2 regions of the Serratia marcescens subsp. marcescens ATCC 13880 genome follow, and region 1 is predicted to be linked to the other one. Evidence: predicted binding sites of a transcription regulator. Region 1 holds the regulator's gene; the other holds the start of a gene.

Region 1 (16,133 bases):
CCTCGCTGGCGGTGCGCCAACGGGAGATCGGCCAGATCGATATCGCTGACGCCACCGTGGGCCGCATTTACGGCTACCTCGAGCAGTCGAACAAGGAAATGGCGCGCTTTGTCGGCGTCGGCACCGTGACCGAGCGCGGCCGCGAACTCTCCAATCGTCTGCAAAACAGCTATCGCGCCTACCTCGAGCAGGGCGTGAAGCCGATGGCCGCCGCCATCAAGGCCGGTAAAATCGATGAGTATTACCATATTCAGGAGACCCGCATCTCTGCGTTGAGCATCGCGTTTGAAAAGGATCTCAGCGATTTCCGCAGCTTCGCCATGAAGCTCGGCGAAAAGCAGGTGTATGACGCGGAAAACAACGCCAGCACCAAGATCTCGTTGATCGTGGTGGCGGGCCTGCTCAGCGTGCTGCTGGCGGTGCTGGCCTGGTTCGCGCTGCGCGTGATCATTTTGCGCCCGTTGGACGAGTCCATCGCGCAGTTGGAACACATCGCCGGCGGCGATCTGACCCATGAGATCCGTGGTGAGGGCGATACCGAGATGGGCCGCCTGGTGCGGGCGATGCAGCGCATGCAGCAGGCGTTGGCCAGTTCGGTCAGCAAAGTGCGTGACGCCAGCAGCCAGATCGACACCGGTTCGCGCGAACTGGCGGCCGGCAACCTGCATCTGGCGCAGCGTACCGAAGAGTCGGCCGCGTCGCTGGAAGAGACCGCCGCCAGCATGGAACAGCTGACTTCGACGGTGAAAATGAACGCCGAGAACTGCGAGCAGGCCAATCAACTGGCGCTGAGCGTGTCCGATATCGCCAACCAGGGCAGCGACGTGGTCAGTCAGGTCATGAGCAAGATGCAGGCGATCACCGACAGCTCGCGCCGCATCGCCGACATCATCAGCGTGATGGACGGCATCGCCTTCCAGACCAATATCCTGGCGTTGAACGCAGCGGTGGAAGCGGCGCGCGCCGGCGAACAGGGCCGCGGTTTCGCGGTGGTGGCCGGCGAAGTGCGCAATCTGGCGCAGCGCAGCGCCCAGTCGGCGAAAGAGATCAAAGGGTTGATCGAAGCGTCGCAGAACCGGGTGCAGGAAGGCGAGCAGATGGTGGAGTCGGCGGCGCAGACCATGAGCGGTATCACCGGTGAAGTGGGCCGGGTGACGGCGTTGATGCGTGAGATCTCGGCGGCGACGCGGGAACAAAGCAGCGGTATCGAACAGGTGAACCTGGCGGTGGCGCAGATGGATCAGGTGGCGCAGCAGAATGCGGCGCTGGTGGAAGAGTCGGCGGCGGCGACGCGCTCGCTGGAAGATCAGGCTCAGCTGCTGGCGCAGAGCATGGCGGCGTTCAAGCTGTAAGGCGATAAGGGTTCGGCGTGGCGCCGAACCCTTGCCAGAAACGCGTTACTCGTCCGGGTTTTCGGCGATGAAGCGTTCTGCGTCTTCCACCATCGACTTGGTGCCGACGAAGAATGGCGCGCGCTGGTGCAGTTTCACCGGCGTGATGTCCAGAATGCGATTTTTGCCGTCGCTGGCCTTGCCGCCGGCCTGTTCGGCCAGGAACGCCATCGGGTTGCATTCGTACAGCAGGCGCAGCTTGCCTTGCGGGTGGCTGGCGGTGCTTGGGTAGATGTAGATGCCGCCTTTCAGCAGGTTGCGGTGGAAGTCCGCCACCAGAGAACCGATGTAGCGCGAGGTGTAAGGGCGCTGCGTCGCTTCATCCTGCTCCTGGCAGTACTTGATGTATTTCTTCACGCCGAGAGGGAACTTGATGTAGTTGCCTTCGTTGATGGAATACATGTTGCCGCTCGCCGGGAAGCGCACTTTCTCGTGAGAGAGACAGAACACGCCCAGAGACGGATCGTACGTGAAGGCGTGGACGCCGTAACCGGTGGTGTACACCAGCATGGTGGACGAGCCGTAAACCACGTAACCCGCTGCGACCTGGGCGCTGCCCGGCTGCAGGAAGTCTTCTTCGGTCACTGGCGTGCCGACCGGCGTGATGCGACGATAGATAGAGAAAATCGTACCGACCGAGACGTTGACATCGATGTTGGACGAACCGTCCAACGGATCCATCAATACGACATACTTGGCATTTTCAGCTCGCTCGCCGTCGAATATCACGATTTCATCTTCTTCTTCGGAAGCGATACCCGCAACTTCACCACGCGCTTTCAACGCCGCTTTCAGTTTTTCGTTCGCGTACAGGTCCAGTTTCATCTGAACTTCGCCCTGTACGTTGGACACCCCGCTGGTCCCCAGAATATCAACCAGGCCGGCCTTGTTGATGTCGCGGTGGATGATTTTGGCGCCCAGTTTAATGGCAGAAAGTAACGCGGTCAGCTCGCCGGTGGCGTGCGAGAAGTCGTGCTGTTTCTCGACGATAAATTCGCCTAACGTTTTCATGACACAATCCCTGAATCTACGGATGGATAGCGGCCTGTTAACAAACCGCCAACGTTTTCGCGAGCAGTGTAGCCCAAAGATGCGCGCCATTCATAGGCAAATCCATTTCTTCTGGACGATTCTGAGCGTTAGAATATGCCGACATTCGATGCACTCACATGAGAAACCTATGCGCATTCACATTCTTGGGATCTGTGGCACCTTTATGGGCGGGCTGGCGATGCTGGCGCGCTCACTGGGGCATGACGTCACCGGTTCGGACGCCAACGTCTATCCGCCGATGAGCACGCTGCTGGAGAACCAGGGGATCGATCTGATTCAGGGTTATGATCCCGCCCAGCTGGATCCGGCGCCGGATCTGGTGATCATCGGCAACGCCATGACGCGCGGCAACCCGTGCGTGGAGGCGGTGCTGGAGCGCGGTATCCCTTACGTTTCCGGCCCGCAGTGGCTGCACGATGCCGTGTTGCGCGATCGCTGGGTACTGGCGGTCGCCGGCACCCACGGCAAAACCACCACCGCCGGCATGGCGACCTGGATCCTCGAAGCCTGCGGCTACCAGCCCGGCTTCGTCATCGGCGGCGTGCCGGGCAACTTCGACGTCTCGGCTCGCCTCGGCGGTAGCCCGTTCTTCGTGATCGAGGCCGACGAGTATGACTGCGCGTTCTTCGACAAGCGCTCCAAGTTCGTGCACTACAGCCCGCGCACGCTGATCATGAACAACCTGGAGTTCGACCACGCCGATATCTTCGACGATCTGAAAGCCATCCAGAAACAGTTCCACCACCTGGTGCGCCTGGTGCCGGGCAAAGGCAAGATCATCCTGCCGGACAACGACAGCCACCTGAAGCAGGTGATGGCGATGGGCTGCTGGAGCGAACAGGAGCTGGTGGGCGAAGAGGGCGCCTGGCGCGCGCAGAAGCTGACGCCGGACGCCAGCCATTACGCGGTGTTCCTCGACGGCGAGCAGGTCGGCGAAGTGAACTGGGCGCTGGTGGGCGAGCACAACATGCATAACGGCCTGATGGCCATCGCCGCGACCCGTCACGTCGGCGTGCAGCCAGCGGACGCCTGCCGCGCGTTGGGCGATTTCATCAACGCCCGCCGCCGCCTGGAGTTGCGTGGCGAAGCCAACGGCGTCACGGTTTACGACGACTTCGCGCACCACCCGACGGCGATCCTGGCCACTCTGGCCGCGCTGCGCGGCAAGGTCGGCGGCACGGCGCGCATTCTGGCGGTGCTGGAGCCGCGATCCAACACCATGAAAATGGGCATCAGCAAAAACGATCTGGCGCCTTCGCTCGGCCGCGCCGACGAAGTGTTCCTGTTCCAGCCGCACCACATTCCGTGGCAGGTCGCGGAAGTGGCGGATGCCTGCGTGCAGCCGGCGCATTGGAGCGCGGATCTCGATACGCTGGTGGAGATGGTGGTGAAAACCGCGCAGCCGGGCGACCACATTCTGGTGATGAGCAACGGCGGTTTCGGCGGCATTCACGATCGCTTGCTGGACGCGTTGGCGAAAAAGCAGGAACCGAAGGTGACCTACTGATCGTTCAGCCGCATAAGCCAATCTAAGGGCCGCATTCGCGGCCTTTTTTACGCCCATAAAAAAGCCCTCGCGAGCGAGGGCAACGGGGTTCGTCGGATAGGACGACGAGAGGGTCTCTGGGAAATCGGCGTTTGCGTCAGAACTCGGCAGTGGCAGTGACGAGGGTAATCAGCTCTGCAAAGCCGTTCCCAGAGTTGTTATTTGTAAATCTCGGCGGTGGCGTGGTAGTTGCCTTCGTTACGGGCTTCGATCACGCGGTAGGCGGTCGCGCCTTTCGCGTCGGCTTTCTCCGACAACGCCTGGCGAATATCGGTCGGCGCGCCGTCGATACCGCTGACGGTAATGGTGCCGATAGATTGCAGATTGGCGGTCTGATCGTTAGTCACCAACTGGGCGGCAGATGCGCCGAAGGAGATGACGGACAGCAAACCGAGTGCAGCAAGAGTAGTTTTCATGTTCATGATAGCGATCCTTGTTCATAACAGCCTGGAAGGGCTTGGCAGCGATTTTTATTCTTGAAGGCCGTTATGACAGCGTTTGATTCCAGAGAGGTATTGCCCGTTGCCGGGTAATGCCGTTACTTATTTGTAGATTTCAGCGGTCGCGTGGAAGTTGCCGTCGTTGCGCGCTTCGATTACGCGGTAAGCGGTCGCCCCTTTGGCGTCAGCTTTGTCGGACAGCGCCTGGCGAATGTCGGAAGGCGCAGCGGCGACGCCGCTCACGGTGATCACACCGGCGGGCTGCAGTTTTGCGGCCTGGGTAGCATCAACAGATTGTGCTGCGAATGCACCAAAGGAAAGCATGGACAGAACGCTCAGGGTTGCAACGGTAGCTTTAATTTTCATCATCTCACCTCATCGTATTCTTTTATCAGTTCCAACGAACTGTGATTCAGTTCACGAAAATGAGTATACAGCTAGTAACGCGAAAAATTAATAGTTCGCTAACAGTTTCTAGTGAAACTTTAACCTCATGATCCTTATTTTTTATAACCATAAGGAATAAAAAACGCTCATAAAACGATCTTTTGATGTTAAATTTATGTAATTTCAATAAGGTAAGTGATTTTGACCAAAAGTGCGGAAGATCACAGTGGGTACTGCTGGTTACATGGATATGTCATGGAAATGTGTTGTTGCGGGATAAAAAAGCAGTGTTAAACGCGGTTGAAGGCTGGGAAGGTAACGCGAGGGTTAAAGAAGCGCTAACAAAATGCGGTTTACAGCCGCACTTTGTTAGCGCCAGGTTTCACAGCTCTTGCTCGAACACGCCCAGGATCGCTTCATGCAGCTTCTGAGCGGTAAAGCCGCTGGACGGGGTGACGAAAATCGTGTCGTCGCCGGCAATTGTGCCGAGGATACCCTGGGATTTACCCAGTGAGTCGAGCAGGCGGGCGATCAGCTGCGCGGCGCCCGGGCTGGTGTGGATCACCACGACGGCATCGTTATGGTCGACGTCGAGCACCAGATTCTTCAATGGGCTGGTGGTGGTCGGCACGCCGAGTTCGGCAGGAAGGCAATACACCATTTCCATTTTGGCATTGCGCGTACGTACCGCGCCGAACTTGGTCAGCATGCGCGATACTTTGGATTGGTTAATGTTTTCGAAGCCTTCTTCTTGCAGCGCCAAAACGATCTCGCCTTGAGAACTGAATTTTTCTTCTTTCAATAACGCTTTGAACGTCTTGATCAGATCTTCCTGTTTTGCGGGATTACGCATTTTGCACCGTGGAATGTTGATAGTGGAAGCCATGATTATGCATATAGATGAATTTTTATGCAACAAAGGCCGCCCCAAAGAAAATAAAAATGACCGGACGGCGAGGAAAGGGCGGCATTTTAACAAAATCCGGCCGCGATGAATATGCCCTTTTGGCGACGGAAAATCGGCCTGCAGTGGTAAATAAAATGTTATTAAAATGATGTTGTTCTGATGTTGCGTAAGGGTGTAATGTAACGGCCGGTTAACTTGCTCGTGAATAACCTCGCACTATTTTTGATTAGTGTGCGCTATGCCCTTCATGCGTAAGCGATTTAATCTAAAATGGGCGCGACAGCGGCCGTTTTATTACACCTGCAGGCAAGAATTGGCTAATTTATTGTTTTGAAAGGTGTAATAACTTAAGGTCCGTAACCAACACATTCACGGCGCTTTATATATTTAAGATAATAAAGGAGTATAGGATGAAAGTTGCAGTTCTCGGTGCTGCTGGCGGTATCGGCCAGGCCCTCGCCCTTCTACTCAAAACCCAGCTTCCTTCAGGTTCTGAACTCTCTCTCTACGACATTGCCCCCGTTACCCCAGGCGTTGCCGTCGACTTAAGCCACATCCCAACCGCAGTTAAAATCAAAGGCTTCAGCGGCGAAGACGCGACTCCGGCTCTGCACGGCGCGGACGTGGTGCTGATTTCCGCCGGCGTGGCCCGTAAGCCTGGCATGGATCGCTCTGACCTGTTCAACGTTAACGCCGGCATCGTGCGTAATCTGATTGAGCAAGTGGCGAAAACCTGCCCGAAAGCCTGCATCGGCATCATCACCAACCCGGTTAACACCACGGTTGCCATCGCGGCGGAAGTGCTGAAAAAAGCCGGCGTTTACGACAAGAACAAACTGTTCGGCGTGACTTCGCTGGATATCATCCGTTCCAACACCTTCGTGGCCGAGCTGAAAGGCAAGCAGCCGGAAGAATTGAACGTGCCGGTGATCGGCGGCCACTCTGGCGTGACCATCCTGCCTCTGCTGTCGCAGATCCCTGGCGTGAGCTTCACCGAGCAGGAAGTGGCGGATCTGACCAAACGCATTCAGAATGCCGGTACCGAAGTGGTAGAAGCCAAAGCCGGCGGCGGATCTGCAACGCTGTCCATGGGTCAGGCGGCCGCCCGTTTCGGTCTGTCTCTGGTGCGTGCGCTGCAGGGCGAGAAAGGCGTTGTGGAATGCGCTTACGTTGAAGGCGACGGCAAATACGCTCGCTTCTTCGCGCAGCCGCTGGTGCTGGGCAAAAACGGCGTTGAAGAACGCAAAGATATCGGCACCCTGAGCGCCTTCGAGCAGAAAGCGCTGAACGAGATGCTGGACGTGCTGCATAAAGATATCGAACTGGGCGAGAAGTTCATCAATAACTGATCGACACCGATAGTCAGCCGATAAACGCCGCCGGACGCTGTTCCGGCGGTTTTTTTTTGCTCCGCGTTCACGATTTGATACGTGCTTTGCGATCCAGCAGGCAATCGCTGTGCGGATCGTAATAGCGGCTTGGCCAGATCTCCGAAGGGTGGATGCCTATCGCTTCGGCGATCAGCCATTCCCCCTTCGGCCACGGGCGCGACAGCGCATTGGCCAGCGTCGATGAGCTTAATCCGGCCTTGCGCGACACTGCCGCCAGCGTGGTGCCCTGCTTGCGTAGCGCCGCGATGATATCTGCCGGATGCCAATCTGGGTTCCTTGAATTCATGTTTACATTCCTTTTCTGATTAGCCAAAGTTGCGTTAGTGGTATAACTAACGGGTCATGGTTAAGCGTTTGAACAACGTGAAACGCTTATTCGGAAATAAGAATACCATTAAATTTCCTAAAAAATACCCAGGTAATTTCCAAAAAACGACATTGCCCACTATTGCCCAGAGATGATGGCTATGAAAAACGAGTGGTTTGCCGCCAAGGAACTGACAGGCATCGCAGGATTACCCTCCTCACCACAGGGAATCAATCTGATGGCCCGACGCGAAGGCTGGATCAGCCGCAGGCGTAAAGGCGTGCAGGGAAAAGCGTTGGAGTACCATATCGACAGCCTGCCTCCAGGCGTGCGTAACCTGCTGGCGCTGAAGGAAGACGGGGCGGCATATGACGTAGAGCGCCAGGATCCGTTGGCGGTCTGGATCGAGTATTACTACCATTTGACGGAGAGCGAGCGCGAGAGAATGGTGGCTTTCCTGATGCGGGAAGGGATCGGCGGCCTGCTGGCGCGTATCGACGAAGAGAGCAATACCTAAGCAGGCCCGCGTGGGCGGGCCTGATGAACACATTTAGAAACACGATTTCTTAAAAGTCGCGTTGTACCGCCAAATGGGCCAGGCCCTCCAGCGCTGTTCGGTGCTCTGATGCCGGCAAGACCTGCAGCGCGGCGATCGCCTTGTCGGCTTCTTCCTCGGCGCGTTTGCGGGTGTATTCCAGCGAACCGCATTGCTGCATCGCCTGCAGCACCGGCTCCAACAGGTGACGGCCATTGCCTTGCTCAATCGCGCCGCGGATCATGTCACGCTGGGCGTCGTCGCCGTTGTGCATCGCGTGCAGCAGCGGCAGGGTCGGTTTCCCTTCGTTCAGATCGTCGCCGGTGTTTTTGCCCAGGGTGCTGCCGTCGGCGCTGTAGTCGAGCAGATCGTCGATCAGCTGGAAAGCGGTGCCGAGGTAGCGGCCATAATCTTGCAGCGCCTGTTCTTGCTCAGCGCTGGCGCCGGACAGGATCGCCGACGATTGCGCCGCCGCTTCAAACAGACGGGCGGTTTTGCTGTAGATCACCCGCATATAACTTTCTTCGCTGATGTCGGGATCGTGCACGTTCATCAACTGCAGCACTTCACCTTCGGCGATGACGTTGACCGCCTCCGACATCAGTGCCAGCACGCGCAGGGATTCCAGGCTGGTCATCATCTGGAAGGCGCGGGTATAGATAAAGTCGCCGACCAGCACGCTGGCGGCGTTGCCGAACGCCGCGTTGGCGGTGGCTTTGCCGCGGCGCATGTCCGATTCGTCGACGACGTCGTCATGCAGCAGCGTGGCGGTATGAATGAATTCGATCAGGGCGGCGACGGTGACGTGCTTGTTGCCTTCGTAGCCCAACGCCCGCGCCGCCAGGACGGCGATCATCGGCCGGATGCGCTTACCGCCACCGCTGATAATGTAATAGCCAAGCTGATTGATGAGCGTGACATCGGAATTCAGCTGTTCGAGAATTGTTGCGTTCACGGCCGCCATATCTTGCGCGGTTAACTCGGTAATTTGCTCTAGGTTCATTGTGTTTTTTTCAGCTGTGTTTCTCTTCACCGCGTTGAGATCGCTGCTCACATCGGTACATGGCGGTAACTGTCCCTATGATTGTACTTGAAAAACGGTTCAGATAAACGCCACGAAAGAAACTGCGCTTTTTTTCTTCTTTTTTCTTGTTCTGATCTTATTCTGCTCTTGTCATGCGCTGCTTTTTTGCGTAGAATTCGCGCCCTATTGTGAATATTTATAGCGCGCTCTGAACTAACACAGTCGGGCACGCGGAAAGCGGAGTTTTATATGTACGCGGTTTTCCAAAGTGGTGGTAAACAACACCGAGTAAGCGAAGGTCAGACCGTTCGCTTGGAAAAGCTGGACATCGCAACTGGTGAAGCGGTTGAGTTTGACCAGATTCTGATGATCGCTAATGGCGAAGATATCAAAATCGGCGTTCCTTTCGTCGATGGCGGCAAGATCAAAGCTGAAGTCGTTGCTCACGGTCGTGGCGAGAAAATTAAAATCGTTAAGTTTCGTCGTCGTAAACACCACCGTAAGCAGCAGGGCCACCGTCAGTGGTTCACTGACGTTAAAATCACCGGCATCAGCGCTTAAGTTAGGAGAGCGGATTAATGGCACACAAAAAGGCTGGCGGCTCGACTCGTAACGGTCGCGATTCAGAAGCTAAACGTCTGGGCGTAAAACGCTTTGGCGGCGAAGCAGTACTGGCAGGCAGCATCATCGTTCGTCAGCGCGGCACCAAATTCCACGCTGGTACCAACGTGGGTTGCGGCAAAGACCACACTCTGTTTGCTTTGAAAGACGGTAAAGTCAAATTCGAAGTTAAAGGCCCGAGCAATCGTAAATTCATCAGCATCGAAGCTGAATAATTTTTCGAGCCTTACGAAATAGATGTAAGCCCCGCAATTCGTTGCGGGGCTTTTTACATTTATGGGTTGCCTGAGGGCAGGCCCGTCAGCGTTGGCGAAGGTGATATGGATACGAAGCAGCAGGTCGGCGTTGGCATTTCTCTGGCGTTAACCACGGCGGTTTGTTGGGGCGCGTTGCCGATCGCGATGAAAGAAGTGTTGGTGGTGATGGAGCCGTTTACCGTTGTCTGGTATCGCTTTACCATGGCCGCCATCGGTTTGGGCGTGATCCTTGCGGTGCGCGGCAAGCTGCCGCCGCTGACGATGTTCCGCCAGCCGCGTTGGCTGCTGCTGTTGGCGATCGCGACGGCGGGGCTGCTTGGCAACTTTGTGTTCTTCAGCTCCTCGCTGCAATACCTGAGCCCGACGGCGTCGCAGGTGATTGGCCAGCTGTCGCCAGTCGGTATGATGTTCGCCAGCGTGCTGATTTTAAAAGAACGCATGCGCATCACCCAGGTCATTGGCGCCCTGATGCTGATTTGCGGGCTGATGCTGTTTTTCAACGTCAGTCTGATAGAGATCTTCACCCGGCTGACGGACTACACGCTGGGCGTCATGCTGGGCGTGTGCGCGGCGATGGTCTGGGTGAGCTATGGCGTGGCGCAGAAGGTGTTGCTGCGCCGGCTGGCTTCGCCGCAGATCCTGGTTATGTTGTACACTTTATGTGCGATTGCGTTGTTCCCTCTGGCCAAACCCGAGGTGATTTTCCAGCTTAGCGGCTGGCAATTAGCGTGCCTGCTGTTTTGCGGCGCCAACACGCTGATCGGCTATGGCGCGCTGGCAGAAGCGATGGCGCGCTGGCAGGCGGCGCAGGTGAGCGCGTTGGTTACGCTGACCCCGCTGTTTACCCTGCTGTTTTCAGATTTATTGGCGCTGGCTTGGCCCCAGGCATTCGCCATGCCGACGCTGAACATCGTCGGCTATGTCGGTGCGTTTGTGGTTGTGGCGGGCGCCATGTTTTCCGCAATTGGTCACCGGTGGTGGCCGCGACGGGCAGACCCCCCCCTGGTTGCTCCTTTGAAGCAGCCCGGTGAATGATTTACGGAGACGGTAAATGAAGTTTGTAGATGAAGCAGCGATTCTGGTCGTTGCAGGCGACGGCGGCAACGGGTGCGTCAGCTTCCGCCGCGAAAAATATATCCCGAATGGTGGGCCTGACGGCGGTGACGGCGGCGACGGCGGCGACGTCTACCTGCTGGCGGACGAGAACCTTAACACCCTGATCGACTACCGCTTTGAGAAGTCTTTCCGCGCCGAGCGCGGCCAGAATGGCCAGAGCCGCGATTGTACCGGCAAACGCGGTAAAGACGTCATCATCAAGGTGCCGGTCGGCACGCGCGTGAAGGATCAGGGCACCGGCGAGATCCTCGGCGACATGACCCGCCACGAGCAGAAGCTGATGGTCGCCAAAGGCGGCTGGCACGGTCTGGGCAACACCCGTTTCAAATCTTCGGTCAACCGCGCGCCGCGTCAGAAGACGCTGGGTACCGCCGGCGAAGCGCGTGACCTGTTGCTGGAGCTGTTGCTGCTGGCCGATGTGGGCATGCTGGGGCTGCCGAACGCCGGCAAATCGACCTTCATCCGCGCGGTGTCCGCCGCCAAGCCGAAGGTGGCCGATTATCCGTTCACCACGCTGGTGCCGAGCCTGGGCGTGGTGCGCATGGACCACGAGCAGAGCTTTGTGGTCGCCGACATTCCGGGGCTGATCGAAGGCGCCTCCGAAGGCGCCGGCCTGGGTATTCGTTTCCTGAAACACCTGGAGCGTTGCCGCGTGCTGCTGCACCTGGTGGACATCGCGCCGATCGACGAATCCGATCCGGTGGAAAACGCCAAAGTCATTATCAACGAGTTGAACCAATACAGCGAAAATCTGGCGCAGAAGCCGCGCTGGCTGGTGTTCAACAAAATTGATGTGATTGGTGAGGAAGAAGCCGCCGAACGCGCCAAGGCGATTGTGGAAGGCATGGGCTGGGAAGGGAAGTACTACATGATCTCCGCCGCCAACCGCGAAGGCGTCAATGCGCTGTGCTGGGACGTGATGAACTTCATCAACACCCAGCCGAAAGCGATGGCGATCGAAGAAAGCGCACCGGAAAAAGTCGAATTCATGTGGGATGACTACCACCGCGAGCAAATCGCGGAAGTGGAAGCCGAAGCGGAAGATGACTGGGATGACGACTGGGACGAAGACGACGACGAAGGCGTCGAAATCATTTACCAGAAGTAATTCGGTGATAAAGGGCTCAGCAACGCTGGGCCCTTGTTATTTGAGCGCCTTTTCCGGCAGCCAGCACTGGGCATTCAGGCCGCGCGCATCGCGGCGGTTTTCCAGCGTCAAACGCCCCTGGTGCAGTTGCGCGATGCGGATCACGATATTCAGGCCCAGTCCGCTGCCGCCGTAGCGTTGATCCATGCGGCGAAACGCCTGCGTCAGTTCCCCGACCATCTCTTCCTTGATTCCCGGGCCATCGTCGATGACCTGCAGCAGATAGCCGTTGTCTTGCGGCGTTAACCGCACCTGTATCGCGCCGCCTTCCGGGCCGTAACGGTGGGCGTTTTCGACCAGGTTGCGCAGCAACAGCCGCAGCAGCACCGGATCGCCGTTCACGGTGGCAGCAGCCGGCAATTGCCAACCCAGCGTCTGCCCGCGTTGGGCGGCCATTTCGTCGAGCTCTTCACGCAGCGGCTGGATCACATCGGCCACCCAATCGAAATGCTGATAATGGCCGCTGGCGAAGTCTTGCCCGGCGCGCGACAGCATCAGCAACTGCTCGACGGTGTGCATCAGCTGATCGATGCGGGCGATCAGCGCCTGGCTGCCCTTGACGCCCTGCTTTTCCATCAGTTCCAGGTGCAGGCGGATGCCGGCCAGCGGCGTGCGTAGCTCGTGGGCGGCGTCGGCAGTGAACAGGCGTTCCTGTTGAATGGTGTTATCCAGCCGTGAAAACAGCTGATTGAGCGCATTGGTGACCGCCACCATTTCCTGACTGTCGCTGGTGATCGGCAGCGGCGTCAGGTTATCGGCAGAGCGTTTTTCCAGCCGTTGCTGCAATTGGTTGAGCGGGCGGATGATCCAACTGATGGCCCAAAACGACGCCAACAGCGTGACGATCATCATGATCAGCGAAGGCGCCAACAGCGACGCGATGGCCTCGGCAATCTCGGTATCGACGCGTTCGGTACGCACTTTGGCGGACAGGGTTTCGTCCACCAGGAAGCTGATCTGCTCCTGGCTTTCGTGCCACAGCCAGAAGGCGCTGATGAGTTGCGTGACCAGCAGGATCAGCGCCAGCATCAGCAGCAGGCGGCGGCGCATGCTGATCATGACGAGGGTTCCAGGCGGTAGCCGATGCCGCGCACGGTGCGGATGCGATCCTTGCCCAGTTTGCGGCGCAGGTTGTGGATATGCACTTCCAGGGTGTTGGACCCTAAATCGTCTTGCCAGGTGTAGAGATCCTGCTGCAGGAGTTCGCGGTTGACCGTCTGCCCGGCACGCATGATCAGGCGCGCCAGAATGGCGAACTCTTTCGGCGTGACCTCCACCGGCTGCTGTTGCAGATAGACCTGCTGGCTGGAGAGATTCAACTGCAGGTCATCCACCTGCATCAGATTGTCGCTGTGACCCTGGTAGCGCCGCAGGAGGGCGCGCACGCGCGCCTGCAGCTCAACCAGCGCGAAGGGTTTGACCAGGTAGTCGTCGGCGCCGGCGTCCAGCCCATCGACGCGGTCTTCCAGGGCGTCGCGGGCGGTCAGGATCAGCACCGGCAGATCGATCTGTTGGCGGCGCCACTGCCGCAGCAGCGCGGCGCCGTCCATGTCCGGCAGACCGAGATCCAGGATCACCATGCTGTATTGGCTGGTGATGAGCAGGCTGCTGGCTTCCGCCGCTGTGGCGGCGCAGTCGCACACGTAGCCTTCGCCGGTCAGCGCCAGCGCCAACCCTTGTTGCAGCAGTTCATCATCTTCAACGACCAGCAGCTTCATGGCGATCCTCAGTTGTTTTGGTAAATATCCCGATACAGGCGACTTTCGAAACGCACCAGCGGCGCGCGGCGCTGTTTCTGATCTTCCGGCGGCACGGCGTAGCCGGAGAGATACTGCACGAAGGCCATGCGCTGGCCGCTGGCGGTAGTGATGAAGCCCGCCAGGTTGTAGACGCCCTGCAGCGCGCCGGTCTTGGCCGACACCTTGCCGTCTACGCCGGCCTCATGCAGGCCGCCGCGGTAGCGCAGGGTGCCGTCATAACCGGACAGCGGCAGCATCGAGATAAAGTTCAGCTCGTTGTCGTGCTGCGCGATGTACTGCAGCGCCTGCATCATGGTCGCCGGGGCCAGCAGGTTGTGGCGCGACAGGCCGGAACCGTCGGCGATGATGGTGTTGCCCAGATCGATGCCGGCCTTCTGGCGCAGCACCTGGCGTACCGCATCGGAACCTGCTCGCCAGGTGCCCGGCACGCCGAAGCGCTCGTGGCCGATCGTGCGGAAGACGGTATCGGCGATCATGTTGTCCGATTTCTTCAGCATGATTTTCAACAGATCGTGCAGCGGCGCCGACTGGGTTTGCGCGATCACCGTGCCGGTGATGCCGGGGCGCGTTTGGCGTTTCAAATGCCCGTCGATCTGGATATCGGCCTGCGTCAGCTCGTCTTTCAGTATGGCGCCCGCATAGCTGGCACCGTCCTGGATGGCGAAGGCCAACGGCAGCGGTTCGCTGCGCTGCGTCAGGCAGCCGGTCAGGGTAAAGCGGTTCAGCTCGCCCGGCACCACGTCCAGTTCGCAGTATTGCGCGTCTGCGGATCCGCGCGCCAGGGTGCGCACCTGGCTAAACATATTGACCGGATAATAGGAGGCGACGCGGATAAACGCCATGTCGCCCGGGTTCGGCGCGCTGTACAGCGAGACCGAGAAACAGTTGCGATCGACGATGGCGGCGGCCGGCGGCGCGCTGAAGCACTGCGTCAGATCGTTCCACGGCCAACCGGGCGCCTTGTCATGGCTGGCGAAGACCGAGGTATCGACCAGCACGTCGCCGCTGATTTGGCGCACGCCCTGCTTCTTCAGGACGGCCACCATATTGCGCAGGCTCTGACGTTTGAAGGTCGGATCGCCGCTGAAGCGGGCGATCAGGTTGCCGCGCAGCACGCCGTCGCGGATATCGCCCTGGCTCTCCAGCGTAGTGGTGAAACGGTAATCGGGCCCGAGTTGCAGCAATGCCGCCAGCGCCGTCAGCACTTTTTGGGTACTGGCCGGCAGCGCCATCTGCTGAGAGTGATAATCGATCGTCGGCGCACCGGCACCGATCTTCTGAACGACCAGGGCAAGGTTGGCCCCATCAGGCAGATATTGTGTGTACTCTTCAACCGGGGCCGCATTCGCATTCAGAACAAATGCGCAAGCCAATGCACTGACAATTCGTGAAAAACGCATAATCTCGGGATAACAGCTGGATAACGTGCCGTCATACTACGGTGCAATCAGGGAAAAAGTAAACGATGACCCTCAAGGAACTCTAGGCTAAAATGCGTATCAAAATGCAAAACCGATCTTGGCTTGGGCCCCGTTCCGAGTCAGGTTTCTTTTGTTTGTCGCCTGGAGGCGGGGGGCGGAATGCCAACCGTGTTTTCATACGAATACGTCAGGATGACGGTTATTTGAACAGGAAAGATTTAGAGGTATTTATACGATGAACCAAATTCCGATGACCTTGTTTGGCGCTGAAAAACTGCGCGAAGAGCTCGAATATCTGAAAAGCGTGCGCCGCCCGAAAATCATTGCGGATATCGCTGAAGCGCGTGAACACGGCGACTTGAAAGAAAATGCCGAGTACCATGCCGCCCGCGAACAGCAAGGTTTCTGCGAAGGCCGCATTCAGGAGATCGAAGCCAAGCTGTCCAATGCGCAGGTGATCGATATCACCAAGATGCCGAACACCGGTCGGGTGATCTTCGGCGCCACCGTATCGGTGATGAATCTGGACAGCGAAGAAGAAGTGACTTACCGCATCGTTGGCGACGATGAGGCCGATTTCAAGAAAAATCTGATTTCGGTAAACTCGCCGATGGCGCGCGGCCTGATCGGCAAAGAGCAAGACGATGTGGTGGTGATCAAAACCCCTGGCGGCGACGTGGAATACGAGATCCTGAAGGTCGAGTATCTCTGATCGGGACCGTTGGTCATTAATGCGCCAACGTTTTGTAAAGATAGGAAAAAGGCCGCAAGCGGCCTTTTATCTTGGTCAGGCGCATGGCACCTTTTCGTTAACCTGATGGTTATTAACG
Region 2 (16,133 bases), 580 kb from region 1:
CACGAGCAGACCCTCGTTAAAGACGGAAAGAAGTCCCCGCAGCGCCTGCTTTCGCAGACGCTACGAGGCATATTGAGAGTATAGATGGGGGGGGATTGACGCTTTTCAACCCCCAACGGAGAGGGGAATGCAACTCGACATGCCGACGCCCTTCAGGCGTGAAAGGGTTTTATCCGCTGCGGCGCGGCTGCTGTAGGGGCCGAGCACGACGCGATTCCAGCCGCCTCCGGCGGTGATGCGGCTCTCGATGCCTTCGAACGCCAGGCGCGCGCGCACGGATTCAGCCTGATCGGTGGCGCGGAACGAACCGCATTGCACCATCCACTTCTGTTTCGATTCCGGCTTGGTGTCCTGCTTGGCCGTTTCCTGTTTCACTTCCGGTTTCGGCTCCGGCTTCGGTTGCGGCTTCGGCTCAGGCTGTTTCGCCTGCACCGGCGGTGGGGTGACCGGCTTCGGCTGCTGGTGCTGCTGCACCGGCGCGGTGGCGGCCCCGTTGTTGAATGGGTTGCGCGGCGCCTGGGTAACCTGCTGCTGCTGTTGCTGTACCGGCTGCTGCTGCATTTGCTGTTGTTGCATCTGCTGCTGCTGGCGGTTACTGCGCGCGTTGACCTGGCCCGGATCGTTATACGGCACTTCGTTCAGCTGCGTCGGGCGCTGCTGCATGTCGGCCTGCATTTGTTCCAGCAACTGCCGCTGTTCGGCGGTCAACTGAGTTTTGGAATTGAGCTCGCCGCCGGCCGTCGGTTCGGTCGGGGTTTGCACGCCGATCTGCCGGTTTTCCAGCTCTTTGATGTAGCGCCAGCGCTCTTCCGGCTTCGGCGGCAGGCCGTTGCCGGGGCGCGTGGTGTGCGCAGGCAACAACGGCGCGTCTTCCGGCTTGTTGTGGGTAATGAAATAGAGGCCACCGACAAAGATAACCAGCAACGCGGCGGCTAACGCCAGCACGGTTTTGGAAACCTTCGGAGAACTGCGTTTTTTACGGCTGGGGGTTTTACGCTTAGCTCCTGCTGCGCGCCCACGGCTTACATAGTCTTTTTGTGCCACTATTATTCCGCTGTGTCCTGATGAGAGGATAAGTCCGTCATGTTACTGAACCCTAAAATATTTGACTAGCGTTTCGGGGCAGCGGTGCTGCCTCTGATAATCAATTCACTGTCCAATAGCCGGGAGCCGCTGGCCACCGTCTGGCCGTTCAACTGCTCCAACAGCAATAACATCGCCTGTTGGCCTATCTGGAAACGCGGCTGCGCCACCGTGGTCAGTGGCGGATCGCAATACTGCGCCAGCTTGAGGTCGTCAAAGCCGACGATCGACAGATCCTGCGGTACCCGCAGCCCCATTTTCTTCGCCTGGGACAGCACGCCGATCGCCATGACGTCGCTGTGGCAGAACACCGCCGTCGGCGGTTTCGGCTGAGCCATCAGCGCCGTCAGCGCTTGCGCGCCGGCTTCGTAGGTAAAATCACCCCGGGTAATATAGCTGCTTTCGACGGTAATGCCATTACGACGTAGCGCTTGAACGTAACCCTGCAGCCGATAATGGCTCAGCGGCATCTGTTCCGGCCCGGCGACGCAAGCGATCTGCCGGTGGCCCAATTGGTGCAAATAATGCACGGCTTCAAAGGCGGCGGTCAGGTTATCGATGTGCACCGTCGGCAGTTCCAGCTCGGGGGCAAACTCGTTGGCCATCACCATCGGCGGCAGGTTGCGCTGCTCTTCCTTGCTGGCGTCAAACGGCAGGTTGGAGCCCAGCAGCAGCATGCCGTCGATCTGTTTGGTGATGATCAGATTGACGAAGGTGCGCTCTTGCTGATTTTGCTGCGCGCAGTCGCCGATCAGCACCAGATAACCTTGTTGGGCCGCGGTCTGTTCGATCCCCTGGATCACATCGGCGAAAAACGGATCGCAGATGTCGGGCACGATCACCAGGATGGTGCGGGATTCGTTGCGTTTGATATTGCGTGACAGAGCATGAGGAGAATAACCCACGGCCAGCACGGCCTGTTCCACTTTCTGGCGCGTTGGCGTTGACACCTTTTCCGGGTTCATCAGCGCACGCGATACGGTAGCCGTTGAAACGCCCGCCATTTCGGCGACGTCTTTCATGGTCGCCATGGATAACTCTTTCTTGTGTTCCAACGCCTTTCTCCTTGCGTCAGCCCCATGCCGACGCCACTACTGCTGTTTGCTCACAATGTCCGGCATGCGGTGGCGGGATTGTTGTCATTGAGCGCCACTCGCGTTCGGGCACTCCGTCGCGCTGCGATGTGGCGACAAAATTTGCCCTCGCAGACATTCTAAACAGAATACGCCCCGCCTTTGTTACCTAATTTGCATAAAAAATGTGACCTGAGAAGGTTTTTTAGCGTTCGCTCGCAATTTCAAGGGTAAACGTTTGCACTGCGGCAGCTAAATCGGACTTTTCCGGGATCAGCTGTCGATCGGATCGACATCCAGCGTCCATTTCACCTTGCGCGTTTGCGGCAGGGTGCCGATCAGCGGCAGCGAGCTTTTCATCAGCTGTTGCAGGACGCGCCGCGTCGGGTGCTGCAGCAGCAGCTGCCAGCGGAAACGGCCGCCGCGTTTTGATTGCAGCGCCGGCACCGGGCCCATCACCCACAGCGAATCGTCCTTAAGCGGGCTGGCTTCCAGCAGGTTGCGCAACTGCTGCAGGAACAGCGGGGCCTGTTGGTTATCGTGATCTTCGGCGCGCACGATGATGTGGCTGGTGTAGGGCGGCAGAAACACGCTGTTGCGCTCCGCCAGCGTCTGTTTGGCGAAGGCGTCGTAACCCTGTTGCAGCAGCACCTGCAGCAGCGGGTGCTCCGGATGGTGGGTTTGCAGCAACACTTCACCCTGTTTGCCCGCTCGGCCCGCCCGGCCGGAGACCTGGGTATACAGCTGAGCGAAACGCTCGGCGGAGCGGAAGTCGGCGGAGAACAACGCGCCGTCCACGTCCAGCAACGCCACCAGCGTGACGTCGGGAAAATGGTGGCCTTTGGCGAGCATCTGCGTGCCGATCAGAATGCGCGCTTCGCCGCGATGAATATCCGCCAGGTGTTGCTCCAGCGCCCCTTTGCGGCTGGTGGTGTCGCGATCGATGCGGGTGATCGGCGTGTCGGGGAACAGCGGCGCCAGCTCCTGTTCCAGCTGTTCGGTGCCGACGCCGACCGATACCAGGTGGGTGGAGCCGCACTGCGGGCACTGGTGCGGCACCGGTCGCTGGCTGTCGCAGTGGTGGCAGCGCAGCTGGCGCTGATGCTGGTGGAAGGTGTAGTAGTGATCGCAGCGCTGGCACTCGGCGATCCAACCGCACTCGTGGCACAGCAGCGCCGGGGCGTAACCGCGGCGGTTGAGGAACAGCATCACCTGGTTGCCGGCTTTTAAATGGTGCTGCATGCTTTTCAAAAGCGGTTGCGACAGGCCGACCTTCAGCGGCAGCCCTTTCAGATCGATCAGGTGCTGCGCTGCCGGTTTGGCGTTGCCCGCGCGCTGGGTGAGCTTCAACTGGCGATATTTGCCCAGTTGCACGTTGTGCAGCGTTTCCAGTGCCGGCGTGGCGGAGCCCATCACCATCGGGATGTCTTCTTCCCGGGCGCGGAACACCGCCAGATCGCGGGCATGGTAGCGCCAGCCTTCCTGCTGTTTATAAGAACTATCGTGCTCTTCGTCGATGATGATTACGCCCAGCTGCCGGAACGGCGTGAACAGCGCCGAGCGGGTGCCGATGACGATGGCGGCTTCGCCGCTGCGCGCGCGCAGCCAAACCGCCAGCCGTTCGCTGTCGTTCAGCCCGGAGTGCAGCACGTCCACCGGCGCGTTGAAGCGCTCGCGAAAGCGGGCGATGGTTTGCGGCGTCAGGCCGATTTCCGGCACCAGCACCAGCGCCTGCCGGCCTTTGGCCAACACGTTCTCCAGCACGCTGAGATACACCTCGGTCTTGCCGGAGCCGGTGACCCCGGCCAGCAGCCAGGCGGCAAACTGCTCATCCTCGCTTCTGATCGCCCCGACGGCGGTGGCCTGTTCGGTATTCAGCCGCAGCCGCTCGCCCAGCACCGCGAAGTTGGGGCGCCAGTCCTGCGTGGCCGCGACCTGAGCGCGCAGGTCGATCAGCCCTTTGGCGCGCAGCGCCTGCAGAGCGTTTTCCGTCAGCTCAAGCTGGCTGACCTGATGGCGATAGACCGGGCGTTGCAGCAGCGCCGCCAGCGCCTGCTGCTGTTTCGGCGCGCGTTTCAGGCTTTCGGGCGGGGTGGCGCGCCCCTCTTCGGTGGCGAACCACTGCCACAGCGGCGCGGCCTCGGCCGGTTTGCCTTGGCGCAGCAGGATCGGCAGCGCATGGAACAGCACTTCACCGATGGGATAGTGATAGTAATCGCTGGCCCAGCGCAGGATGCGCCACAGGCTGGGAGAGAACAGCGACTCGGTGTCGATCACGCTGTCGATCGGCTTGAGCTTGTCCAGCGGCAGTTCGCTGGTGTCGCTGCAGCCGGTGACGATGCCGATTGCATGCTGCCTGCCCCAGGGCACGCCCACGCGCGCGCCGGCCACCGGCTGCATGCCGGGCGGCAGCAGATAGTCGAAGGTGCGGGCGAGGGGGACCGGCAAAGCAACGTGTACGACGGGCATGATCTCATCCAAATTGAAAAAAAGTGGGCATCAGTTTACACGGCGCATCGGCAAATGTACGGTTCCGATTGCGCGCCCCGACTAATGCTGTATAATTTGCCGCCTTTGGTATAATTCGATACCAAAATTCTATTATCAACCACGTGTGGTGTCTGGCGAAACAGGGCTGGATAGCGACACGGCCTTAACTGAGGTTTCCCATGAAACAAGGTATCCACCCAAAATACGAAGAAGTTACTGCTAACTGCTCTTGCGGTAACGTGATGAAGATCCGCTCCACCGTGGGCCACGATCTGAACCTGGACGTTTGTGGCGCATGCCACCCGTTCTACACTGGCAAGCAGCGTGACGTTGCTACCGGTGGCCGCGTTGACCGCTTCAACAAGCGTTTCAGCGTACCAGGCGCTAAGAAATAAGATTTCTTATCGACCGATGAAAAAGGCGCCCTGGGCGCCTTTTTTCTTTTCTGCCGCCGGCGTTCGCCGGGCGGTTCTCAATATTCCCAGGTATCGGGATCGACACCCAGTTCGCGCATCAACGCTTTTGCGGCTTCCGGGATTTCATCGCTGCGCTCTTTGCGCAGGTCTTCATCGTTCGGCAGCGGCTGGCCGGTAAAGGCATGCAGAAACGCTTCGCACAGCAGTTCGCTGTTGGTGGCGTGGCGCAGGTTGTTCACCTGGCGACGGGTCCGTTCGTCGGTGAGGATTTTCAGGACCTTCAGCGGAATGGATACCGTGATCTTTTTGACTTGCTCGCTTTTTTTACCGTGTTCAGCGTAAGGGCTGACATACTCGCCGTTCCACTCAGCCATGGGACACCTTAACTTTGTCAGAAAAATTACAAAATTCTAAAAACCGGCCAATTATGCCCGATCTTCACTGTTCTCACTAAATAAATGTCAATTTTACGCGACCAGGGTCACTGAATGCCCCGCTTCGGCCAGGCATTGCCGCTTAACATCTTATCGTCATGTCATATCGGCATAATTTTAGCGGGTATTGTGTCATTGCTCAATCTATACGCAAAGAAGTTTAGATGTCCAGATGTATTGACGTCTATCAATCCTGCGATTACTCTTTAGGCCTCATCCACCGAACCGAGAGCCGAGCGAGCCCATGACGCGTAAACCAGCCACGATTGCCGTACGCAGCGGCCTGAACGACGACGAACAGTACGGCTGCGTTGTCCCGCCGATTCATCTGTCCAGCACCTATAACTTTACCGACTTCAACCAACCCCGAGCCCATGACTACTCGCGACGCGGCAACCCGACGCGCGACGTAGTGCAGCGCGCGTTGGCGGAGCTGGAAGGCGGCGCCGGCGCGGTGATGACCGGCAGCGGGATGTCGGCGATCCATCTGGTGACCACCGTGTTGTTGAAGCCCGGCGATCTGCTGGTGGCGCCGCACGACTGCTACGGCGGCAGCTATCGGCTGTTCGACAGCCTGAGCAAGCGCGGCGCCTATCGCGTGCTGTTCGTCGATCAGGGTAATGAAGAAGCCCTGCAGCAGGCGCTGGCGCAAAAGCCGAAGCTGGTGCTGATAGAAAGCCCCAGCAATCCGCTGCTGCGGGTGGTGGACATCGCGGCGATCTGCGCTGCCGCGCATGCGGCGGGCGCGTTGACGGTGGTGGACAACACCTTCCTCAGCCCGGCCCTGCAACAGCCGATCGAACTCGGTGCCGATCTGGTGGTCCATTCTTGCACCAAATACCTGAACGGGCATTCGGACGTGGTGGCCGGGGCGGTGATTGCCAAAGATCCCGAGCTGGCGGTCGAGCTGGCCTGGTGGGCGAACAACATTGGCGTGACCGGCGGCGCGTTCGACAGTTATCTGTTGCTGCGCGGCATGCGCACGCTGTCGCCGCGCATCAAGGCGGCGCAACAAAATGCTGAAGCGATTGTTGACTATTTACAGCAGCAACCGCTGGTGAAAAAGCTGTATCATCCCTCCCTGCCGGAGAATCCGGGGCATGAGATCGCCCGCCGTCAGCAGCGCGGTTTCGGCGCGATGCTGAGTTTTGAACTGGACGGCGATGAAGCGGTGCTGCGCCGTTTTCTCTCTGCCCTTGAGCTGTTTACTCTGGCAGAATCGTTGGGCGGCGTAGAAAGCCTGATCTCGCATGCAGCGACCATGACTCACGCCGGCATGGCGGCGGAGGCGCGGGCAGCGGCCGGCATCTCCGAGAGCCTGCTGCGCATTTCCGTGGGTATTGAAGACAGTGAAGATTTGATTGCCGATCTGGAACGCGCTTTCCAGGCGGCGGCAACGAGGTAAGCATGAATGCAATTGCTGTAGCAGGGCCGGTGAGCGGGCGTCAACTGCACAAGTTTGGCGGCAGCAGTCTGGCGGATGTGAAGTGTTATCTGCGTGTGGCCGGGATTATGGCGGAATACAGCCAGCCGGGCGACATGATGGTGGTATCGGCCGCCGGCAGTACCACCAACCAGTTGATCAACTGGCTGAAGCTCAGCCAGAGCGATCGCCTGTCTGCGCACCAGGTGCAGCAGACGTTGCGTCGCTATCACAGCGATCTTATCAGCGGCCTGTTGCCGCCGGAAAGCGCCGAGCCGCTGATCGCCAAGTTCATTCAGGATCTGGAACGTCTGGCGGCGCTGCTGGACGGCAACGTCGACGACGTGTGCTATGCCGAAGTGGTCGGGCACGGCGAGATCTGGTCGGCGCGCCTGATGGCGGCGGTGCTCAACCACCTGGATATGCAGGCGGCCTGGCTGGACGCGCGTGATTTCCTGCGCGCCGAGCGCGCCGCGCAGCCGCAGGTGGATGAAGGCCGTTCTTACCCATTGCTGCAGCAATTGTTGGCCCAACATCCGGGCAAACGCCTGGTGGTGACCGGGTTCATTTCGCGCAATGACGCCGGGGAAACCGTGCTGTTGGGGCGTAACGGCAGCGACTACTCCGCCACTCAGGTCGGCGCGTTGGCCGGCGCTGCTCGCGTCACCATCTGGAGCGACGTGGCCGGGGTATACAGCGCCGATCCGCGCAAGGTGAAAGACGCCTGCCTGCTGCCGCTGCTGCGTCTGGACGAAGCCAGCGAGCTGGCGCGTCTGGCGGCGCCGGTGTTGCACACCCGTACTCTGCAGCCGGTCTCCGGCAGCGATATCGATCTTCAGCTGCGCTGCAGCTATCAGCCGGAGCAGGGCTCGACGCGCATCGAGCGCGTATTGGCGTCCGGCACCGGCGCCAAGATTGTCACCAGCCACGATGACGTGTGCCTGATTGAACTGCACGTCGCCGCTCAGCATGACTTCAAACTGGCGCAGAAAGAGTTGGATCTGGTGCTCAAGCGCGCGCAGATCAAACCGCTGGCGGTGGGCATCCACCCTGACCGCAATCGGGTGCAGCTGTGCTACACCTCCGAGGTGGTCAACAGCGCGCTGGCGACGCTGCAGGCCGCGGCGCTGCCAGGCGAGCTGCGCCTGCGCGAAGGGTTGGCGCTGGTGGCGATGGTCGGCGCCGGGGTATGCAAGAATCCGCTGCACAGCCACCGTTTCTATCAGCAGCTGAAAGATCAGCCGGTCGAGTTTATCTGGCAGGCGGAAGATGGCATCAGCCTGGTGGCGGTATTGCGCCAGGGGCCGACCGCGCTGCTGATCCAGGGGCTGCACCAAAGCCTGTTCCGCGCCGAGAAGCGCATCGGCCTGGTGTTGTTCGGCAAGGGTAACATCGGCTCCCGCTGGCTGGAGCTGTTCGCCCGCGAGCAGACCCATATTTCCGCGCGCAGCGGCTTCGAATTCATCCTGGCGGGGGTGGTGGACAGCCGCCGCAGCCTGCTGAACTACGACGGGCTGGATGCCAGCCGCGCGCTGGCGTTCTTTGAGGATGAGGCGCAGGAACTGGACGAAGAATCGCTGTTCCTGTGGATGCGCGCGCACCCGTTCGACGATCTGGTGGTGCTTGACGTGACCGCCAGCGAAGAGCTGGCCGGGCAGTATCTGGATTTCGCCAGCCACGGTTTCCACGTGATCAGCGCCAACAAGTTGGCGGGGGCCTCGTGCAGCGACAGCTATCGCCAAATTCGCGACGCCTTCGCCAAAACCGGCCGCCACTGGCTGTACAACGCCACCGTCGGCGCCGGCCTGCCGGTCAACCACACGGTGCGCGATCTGCGCGACAGCGGCGACAGCATTCTGGCGATCAGCGGCATCTTCTCCGGCACGCTCTCCTGGCTGTTCTTGCAGTATGACGGCACGGTGCCGTTTACCGAGCTGGTGGATCAGGCTTGGCAGCAGGGGCTCACCGAACCGGATCCGCGGGTCGATCTCTCCGGCCAGGACGTGATGCGCAAGCTGGTGATCCTGGCGCGTGAGGCGGGCTATGACATCGAACCGAACCAGGTGCGGGTCGAGTCACTGGTGCCGGCGGGCTGCGAACTGGGCTCCGTCGATCAGTTCTTCGAGAACGGCGAGGCGCTGAATCAGCAGATGCAACAGCGCTTTGAGGCCGCCAGCGAAATGGGCCTGGTGCTGCGTCACGTGGCGCGTTTCGACGCCAACGGCAAGGCGCGGGTCGGCGTGGAGGCGGTGCGCCCTGAGCATCCTCTGGCCTCGCTGCTGCCGTGCGACAACGTGTTCGCCATCGAGAGCCGCTGGTATCGCGATAATCCGCTGGTGATCCGCGGGCCGGGCGCCGGCCGCGATGTGACCGCCGGCGCGATCCAGTCAGACCTTAACCGATTGGCGCAGCTGCTTTAATCCTCTGCGGGCGCGGGTTCACCGCGCCCCTTTGCTTTTCCTGCCATACTTATCCCTGCCGCTGTCATGAAATTTCCTCTTTGAGCGGGTGAGGATTAATCATCTTATTCCCCTCATTTTCCTGTTGACTCTTTAGCCAACATGCGGCATTTTCTATCTAGACGTCTAAACGTATAGACGCTCATCAAGATGAAATAAAAACAGTGATCGAGAAGAGGTGAGCAGGGTATGAGTTTTTTCCACGCAAACCAGCGGGAAGCGCTGAATCAGAGTCTGGCGGAGTTGAACGGCCAGATTAACGTATCATTCGAGTTCTTCCCGCCACGCACCAGCGAGATGGAAGAGACCCTGTGGCAGTCGATCGATCGTCTGAGCATCCTCAAACCTAAATTCGTTTCCGTCACCTACGGCGCCAACTCCGGCGAGCGCGATCGCACCCACAGCATCATCAAGGGGATCAAGGAGCGCACCGGCCTGGAGGCTGCGCCGCACCTGACCTGCATCGACGCCAGCCCGGCGCAGTTGCGCGACATCGCGACCGACTACTGGAACAGCGGCATCCGCCATATCGTGGCGCTGCGCGGCGATCTGCCGCCGGGCGGCGGCAAGCCGGACATGTACGCGACCGATCTGGTGGCGCTGTTGAAAGACGTGGGCGACTTCGACATTTCCGTCGCCGCCTATCCGGAAGTGCACCCGGAGGCGAAGAGCGCCCAGGCCGATTTGATTAACCTGAAACGCAAGATTGACGCCGGCGCCAGTCGCGCCATCACCCAGTTCTTCTTCGACGTTGAGAGCTACCTGCGCTTCCGCGACCGCTGCGTTGCCGCCGGTATCGACGTGGAAATCGTGCCGGGCATTCTGCCGGTGTCCAACTTCAAGCAGCTGCAGCGCTTCGCCACCATGACCAACGTGCGGGTGCCAAGCTGGATGACCAGCATGTTCGAAGGGCTGGACGACGATGCGGAGACCCGCAAAATGGTCGGCGCCAACATCGCCATGGACATGGTGAAGATCCTCAGCCGCGAAGGGGTGAAAGATTTCCACTTCTATACGCTGAACCGCGCCGAGATGAGCTACGCCATCTGCCACACGCTGGGCGTGCGTCCGGTGGCCGCCGCCTGACGGGTCTGTTCCATTTAAAAGGGCGCCGCTTTACCGCGGCGCCCTTTTTTTGTGGGGGAAGGCATAAAAAAACGGCCCCGATAAACGGGGCCGCGATGAGGCTCACTAGCCGGTGTTGCGCATCCCGGCGGCGACGCCGGCGATGGTGACCATCAACGCCTGCTCGACGCGGGCGTCCGGTTGCTCCTGCTGACGAGAACGGTGCAGCAATTCGGCCTGCAAGACGTTCAACGGGTCGGTGTAAACGTTGCGCAGCGCGATGGATTCGGCGATCCACGGCAGGTCTTCCATCAGGTGCGCATCGTTGGCGATGGTCAGCACCACCTTGATGTCGCTTTCCAGCTGATCGCGCAGCTGTTGGCCCAGCGGCCACAGTGCTTTATCCACCAGGCGCTGATCGTAGTATTCCGCCAGCCACAGGTCGGCTTTGGCGAACACCATTTCCAGCATGGCGATACGGGTGGAGAAGAACGGCCAGTCGCGACACATCGCTTCCAGCTCCGTCTGTTTGCCGGCTTTCACCGCTTCCTGCAATCCGGCGCCGGCGCCGAGCCAGGCCGGCAGCATCAGGCGGTTCTGCGTCCAGGCGAAAATCCACGGAATGGCGCGCAGGCTCTCTACGCCGCCGTTCGGCTTGCGCTTGGCCGGGCGTGAACCCAGCGGCAGTTTGCCCAGCTCCAGCTCCGGCGTGGCCGCGCGGAAGTAAGGCACGAAGTCCGGGTTTTCACGCACGTAGCCGCGATACATCCGGCAGGAGGTCTCGGACAGGTCGTCCATCAGCGCCCGCCATTCTTTCTTCGGTTCCGGCGGCGGCAGCAGGTTGGCCTCGAGGATCGCGCCGGCATACAGCGCCAGGCTGCTGATGGTGACTTCCGGCAGGCCGAACTTGAAGCGGATCATCTCGCCCTGTTCGGTGACGCGCAGGCCGCCCTTCAGGCTGCCCGGCGGCTGCGACAGCAGCGCCGCATGCGCCGGAGCGCCGCCGCGGCCGATGGAACCGCCGCGGCCGTGGAACAGCGTCAGCGCCACGCCGGCCTTTTCACAGGTTTTGATCAGCGCGTCCTGCGCGCGGTACTGCGCCCAGGAAGCGGCCATCACGCCGGCGTCTTTCGCCGAGTCGGAATAGCCGATCATCACCATCTGTTTGCCCTGGATGAAGCCGCGATACCAGTCGATGTTCAGCAACTGGGTCATCACGTCGTCGGCGTTGTTCAGGTCGTCGAGGGTTTCGAACAGCGGGGCGACCGGCAGCGCGAACGGGCAGCCGGCCTCTTTCAGCAGCAGGTGCACCGCCAGCACGTCGGAAGGCGTGCGCGCCATCGAAATCACATAGGCGGCGATCGAACCCTGCGGCGCTTCGGCGATCACCCGGCAGGTTTCCAGCACTTCCTGCGTGTCGGCGCTCGGTTGCCATTTCAGCGGCACCAGCGGGCGTTTGGAGTTCAGCTCGCGGATCAGGAACGCCTGTTTATCGGCTTCAGACCAGCTTTCATAGTCGCCCAGCCCCAGGTAGCGGGTCAGCTCGGCGATGGCTTCGGTATGGCGGGTGCTCTCCTGACGCACGTCGATGCGCACCAGCGGCACGCCGAAGCAGCGCACGCGGCGCAGGGTATCCAGCAGTTGACCGTTGGCGATGATGCCCATGCCGCAGGCCTGCAGCGACTGGTAGCAGGCATACAGCGGCTCCCACAGCTGCTCGTTGTTCACCAGCAGGTCGTGCGGTTTCAGCACGCGCTCGCCCTTCAGGCGGCCTTCAAGATAAGCCTGGGAACTCATCAGCTGGCTGCGCAGCTGCTTCATGATTTCGCGGTACGGCTCCTGCACCTCATCGCCGCCGGCGCGGGCGCGCAGCTCCGGGGTGCATTCGGTCATCGACAGCTCAGAGACCAGCACCTGGATATCGCGGGTGAACAGGTCGCAGGCTTTCCAGCGGCTGAGCAGCAGCACATGGCGGGTAATTTCGGCGGTCACGTTCGGGTTGCCGTCGCGATCGCCGCCCATCCAGGAGGTAAAGCGCACCGGCACCGCTTCCACCGGCAGGCTGTAATCGATGGAGTTTTCCAGCTGTTCGTTGAATTCGCGCAGGAACGCCGGCACGCCTTCCCACAGGCTGTTTTCCACCACCGCAAAGCCCCATTTGGCTTCGTCGATCGGGGAAGGGCGGTGTTTGCGAATTTCATCGGTGTGCCACGACTGGGCCACCAGCTGACGCAGGCGGCGCATGATCTTGTTGCGCTCGTAGTCGGCCAGATCGTTGTGATCGAGCTGGCTGAGGCAGGTGTTGACCTCCACCAGCTTGTGGATCAGGGTGCGGCGGGTGATCTCCGTCGGGTGCGCCGTCAGCACCAGCTCGATGGAGAGTTGCGATACCGCGTGCTGCAGCTCTTTGTCGCTGAGCTTTTTGTCTTTGAGACGGCTGAACAGTTGAGCCAGCGCTTCCGGGTTGCTGGCGGCCTCGCCGTTGGGCGAAATGCTGTGGTACTGCTCGGCGACGTTGGTCAGGTTGAGGAACTGGCTGAAGGCGCGCGCCACCGGCAGCAGCTCGTCGTTGGACAAGTTCTGCAGGGTGGAGAGCAGCTCCTGGCGATGCGCTTCGTTGCCGGCGCGTGAGGATTTGGAAAGCTTACGGATGGTCTCAACGCGATCGAGAATATGCTCACCCAGCGCTTCTTTGATGGTATCGCCGAGCAATTTGCCGAGCATACTGACATTACTGCGCATTGCCGAATATTGTTCGTTCATATAACCCCTGACCCAGTTCTGTATGATTTTTATCTTGTAAATAAATTTCACGCGTCAGGCGCAGACCGCCTGCCTGATCACATCGCGTTCCTGTCCAATCGTCAATTGACACTATTTTTAGCAAAAAAACATCAAAATCGGCGCATTTTCTGAAATTTAATTACGGCGCGTCGGTTATCAGCACGGCTTATTTCGCCGTTTTCTACTTATTTTGAGTTAGGGGAAAGCATAAAGCATTTCCCCTGCTAAATGTCGGGTTTATTGCCGGCAAAAGTGATTGACCAGTTGGCCCAGCAGTTTGCGCGTCGGTTCGATAAACGCGGTGTCGATGTACTCGTCCGGCTGGTGGGCCTGATCGATGGAACCGGGGCCGAGCACTAGGGTCGGGCAGACCTGCTGCACGAACGGCGCTTCAGTGCAGTAGTTGACCACCTGCGTGCGGGTGCCCAGCAGCTCCTCGATCACCGCCACCATGCGGTGGTCGGTCGGGCACTCGTAGCCCGGCACCGACGCATGCAGCTCTTCGATGGTCAGGCGGCCCGGCCAGCGTTGGCTCACCGGCTCCAGCGCCTGATGCATCAGTTCGTTGATGTTGTCGAGCGTCATGCCGGGCAGCGGGCGGATGTCCAGGTGCAGCTCGCAGCAGGCGCAGATGCGGTTGGCCGCGTCGCCGCCGCTGATATGGCCGAAGTTCATGGTGGGATAAGGCACGGCGAACGCCGGGTTGTTGTAGCGCTCCTGCAGGGTTTTGCGCAGCTCCATCAGGCGGCCGATGGATTCGTGCATCAGATCGATGGCGTTGACGCCGCGCGCCGGATCGCTGGAGTGGCCGGACTGGCCGACGATGCGAATGGCGTTGGCCATGTGGCCCTTGTGCGCGCGCACCGGCTGCAGCGAGGTCGGTTCGCCGATGATGGCGAAATCCGGCCGAATGGCGGTGGAGGCGGCGAAATAACGTGCGCCGGCCATCGTCGTTTCTTCATCTGCGGTCGCCAGAATGTACAGCGGCTTGGTCAGTTTGCTCGCGTCGATGTCGCGCACCGCGTCCAGAATAAAGGCGAAGAAGCCTTTCATGTCGGCGGTGCCCAGCCCGTAGAGCTTGTTGTCGTGCTCGGTCAGGGTGAAGGGATCGCGCGTCCAGCGGCCTTCGTCGTAAGGCACCGTATCGGTGTGGCCGGCCAGCAGCAGGCCGCCGCTGCCTTCGCCGATGCTGGCCAGCAGGTTGAATTTGTGGCGCGATTCCGGCACCGGCTGTACGTCGACGCGAAAGCCCAGGTCGGCAAACCATCCGGCCAGCAAGTTGATTAACGCCTCATTGCTCTGATCGAGGCCGGCATCGGTGGCGCTGATCGACGGAGTGGCGATCAACGCCCGGTACAGCTCAATAAATGGAGGTAATTTCATCTTCACTGTTGACAGCCTTTGGTTAGGATAGTATCAATATTCATGCATTTATTTTGAATAAAAATACAGTAAGCCGAAGCGTAAGGGAACCCGATACCCGGATGTTTATAAAAGCATCAACGCCTGGCTCCGTGGGTGAACGGCGCAACAACGCTGGCGAGCCCTGTTACCTGGGTCGCAAGCGACCGCACGTCAGTTTAGAAGGTGAAAGGCCACATGTTGAATACGCTGATCGTTGGTGCCAGCGGTTACGCCGGAGCGGAGCTCACGGCTTACCTGAATCGCCACCCACACATGAACATAACCGCTTTAGCGGTTTCAGCGCAAAGTGCAGATGCAGGAAAGTTGCTTTCCGATCTCCATCCCCAGTTGAAAGGCATCGTCGATCTGCCGCTGCAGCCGTTGACCGACGTCGCCAAGGCGGCGCAGGGCATCGACGTGGTGTTCCTCGCCACCGCTCATGAAGTCAGCCACGATATCGCACCGGCCTTCCTGGCGGCAGGCTGCGTGGTGTTCGATCTGTCCGGCGCCTTCCGCGTGCAGGATGCCGGTTTCTATAGCCAGTACTACGGTTTCGAACATCAGCATGGCGCCCTGCTGGAGCAGGCGGTATACGGTCTGGCGGAGTGGCAGAGCGACAAGATCAAACAGGCGCAGCTGATCGCCGTGCCGGGTTGTTACCCGACGGCGGCGCAGCTGGCGCTGAAACCGTTAATCGAAAAACAGTTGCTGAATCTGGATCAGTGGCCGGTGATCAACGCCACCAGCGGCGTCAGCGGCGCCGGGCGCAAGGCCAGCATGACCACCAGTTTCTGCGAAGTGAGCCTGCAGCCGTACGGCATTTTCACTCACCGGCACCAGCCGGAGATCGCCGCGCACCTGGGCGTGCCGGTTATCTTTACGCCGCACTTGGGCAACTTCCCGCGCGGCATCCTTGAAACCATCACCTGCCGCCTGAAAGCCGGCGTGACCGCGCAGGACGTGGCCGCCGCCTATCACGCCGCCTATGACGACAAGCCGCTGGTGCGGTTGTACGACCAGGGCGTGCCGGCGCTGAAAGCGGTGGTGGGGCTGCCGTTCTGCGACATCGGCTTTGCGGTGCAGGGCGAGCATCTGATCGCCGTGGCGGCGGAAGACAACCTGCTGAAAGGCGCGGCGGCGCAGGCGGTGCAATGCCTGAATATCCGTTTCGGCTTCCCGGAAACCCAATCACTCCTTTAAACCAGCGTGAGTAAACAGCAATGAACCCGTTAATTATCAAGTTAGGTGGCGTGTTATTAGACAGTGAAGAAGCGCTGGAGCGTCTGTTTACCGCGTTGGACAGCTATCGGCAGCAGCACCAGCGCCCGTTGGTGATCGTCCACGGCGGCGGCTGCGTGGTGGACGAACTGATGAAGCAGCTCGCTTTGCCGGTGGTGAAAAAGAACGGCCTGCGGGTCACGCCGGCCGATCAGATCGACATCATCACCGGCGCGCTGGCCGGCACCGCCAACAAAACGCTGCTGGCGTGGGCGATTAAACAC

The links. The regulator ArgR, encoded in region 1, controls arginine synthesis, uptake and breakdown. The targets are predictions, from matches to a motif close to ANTGAATAAAAATACANT.
Region 2: argC (N-acetyl-gamma-glutamyl-phosphate reductase) is a predicted target of ArgR. The motif match lies at 14,663-14,680, and genes of this name have one in related genera.

What each region holds. Positions count from the first base shown of each region.
Region 1 covers NZ_CP071238.1:422,759-438,891, forward strand. The annotation lists gene J0F90_RS01955 (methyl-accepting chemotaxis protein) at 1-1,352, shown strand, start outside; gene fbp (class 1 fructose-bisphosphatase) at 1,398-2,402, opposite strand; gene mpl (UDP-N-acetylmuramate:L-alanyl-gamma-D-glutamyl-meso-diaminopimelate ligase) at 2,572-3,951, shown strand; gene yhcN (peroxide/acid stress response protein YhcN) at 4,149-4,412, opposite strand; gene yhcN (peroxide/acid stress response protein YhcN) at 4,533-4,796, opposite strand; gene argR (transcriptional regulator ArgR) at 5,200-5,670, opposite strand; gene mdh (malate dehydrogenase) at 6,135-7,073, shown strand; gene J0F90_RS01990 (helix-turn-helix domain-containing protein) at 7,141-7,401, opposite strand; gene J0F90_RS01995 (DNA-binding protein) at 7,583-7,939, shown strand; gene ispB (octaprenyl diphosphate synthase) at 7,989-8,960, opposite strand; gene rplU (50S ribosomal protein L21) at 9,231-9,542, shown strand; gene rpmA (50S ribosomal protein L27) at 9,560-9,817, shown strand; gene J0F90_RS02015 (DMT family transporter) at 9,923-10,894, shown strand; gene cgtA (Obg family GTPase CgtA) at 10,911-12,083, shown strand; gene pmrB (two-component system sensor histidine kinase PmrB) at 12,120-13,181, opposite strand; gene pmrA (two-component system response regulator PmrA) at 13,178-13,840, opposite strand; gene dacB (serine-type D-Ala-D-Ala carboxypeptidase) at 13,849-15,282, opposite strand; gene greA (transcription elongation factor GreA) at 15,539-16,015, shown strand; gene yhbY (ribosome assembly RNA-binding protein YhbY) at 16,128-16,133, opposite strand, start outside.
Region 2 covers NZ_CP071238.1:4,955,505-4,971,637, reverse strand. The annotation lists gene hslV (ATP-dependent protease subunit HslV) at 1-3, opposite strand, end outside; gene ftsN (cell division protein FtsN) at 106-1,044, opposite strand; gene cytR (DNA-binding transcriptional regulator CytR) at 1,110-2,138, opposite strand; gene priA (primosomal protein N') at 2,430-4,625, opposite strand; gene rpmE (50S ribosomal protein L31) at 4,826-5,041, shown strand; gene metJ (met regulon transcriptional regulator MetJ) at 5,119-5,436, opposite strand; gene metB (cystathionine gamma-synthase) at 5,741-6,901, shown strand; gene J0F90_RS23690 (bifunctional aspartate kinase/homoserine dehydrogenase II) at 6,904-9,339, shown strand; gene metF (methylenetetrahydrofolate reductase) at 9,568-10,464, shown strand; gene ppc (phosphoenolpyruvate carboxylase) at 10,570-13,206, opposite strand; gene argE (acetylornithine deacetylase) at 13,465-14,610, opposite strand; gene argC (N-acetyl-gamma-glutamyl-phosphate reductase) at 14,827-15,831, shown strand; gene argB (acetylglutamate kinase) at 15,852-16,133, shown strand, end outside.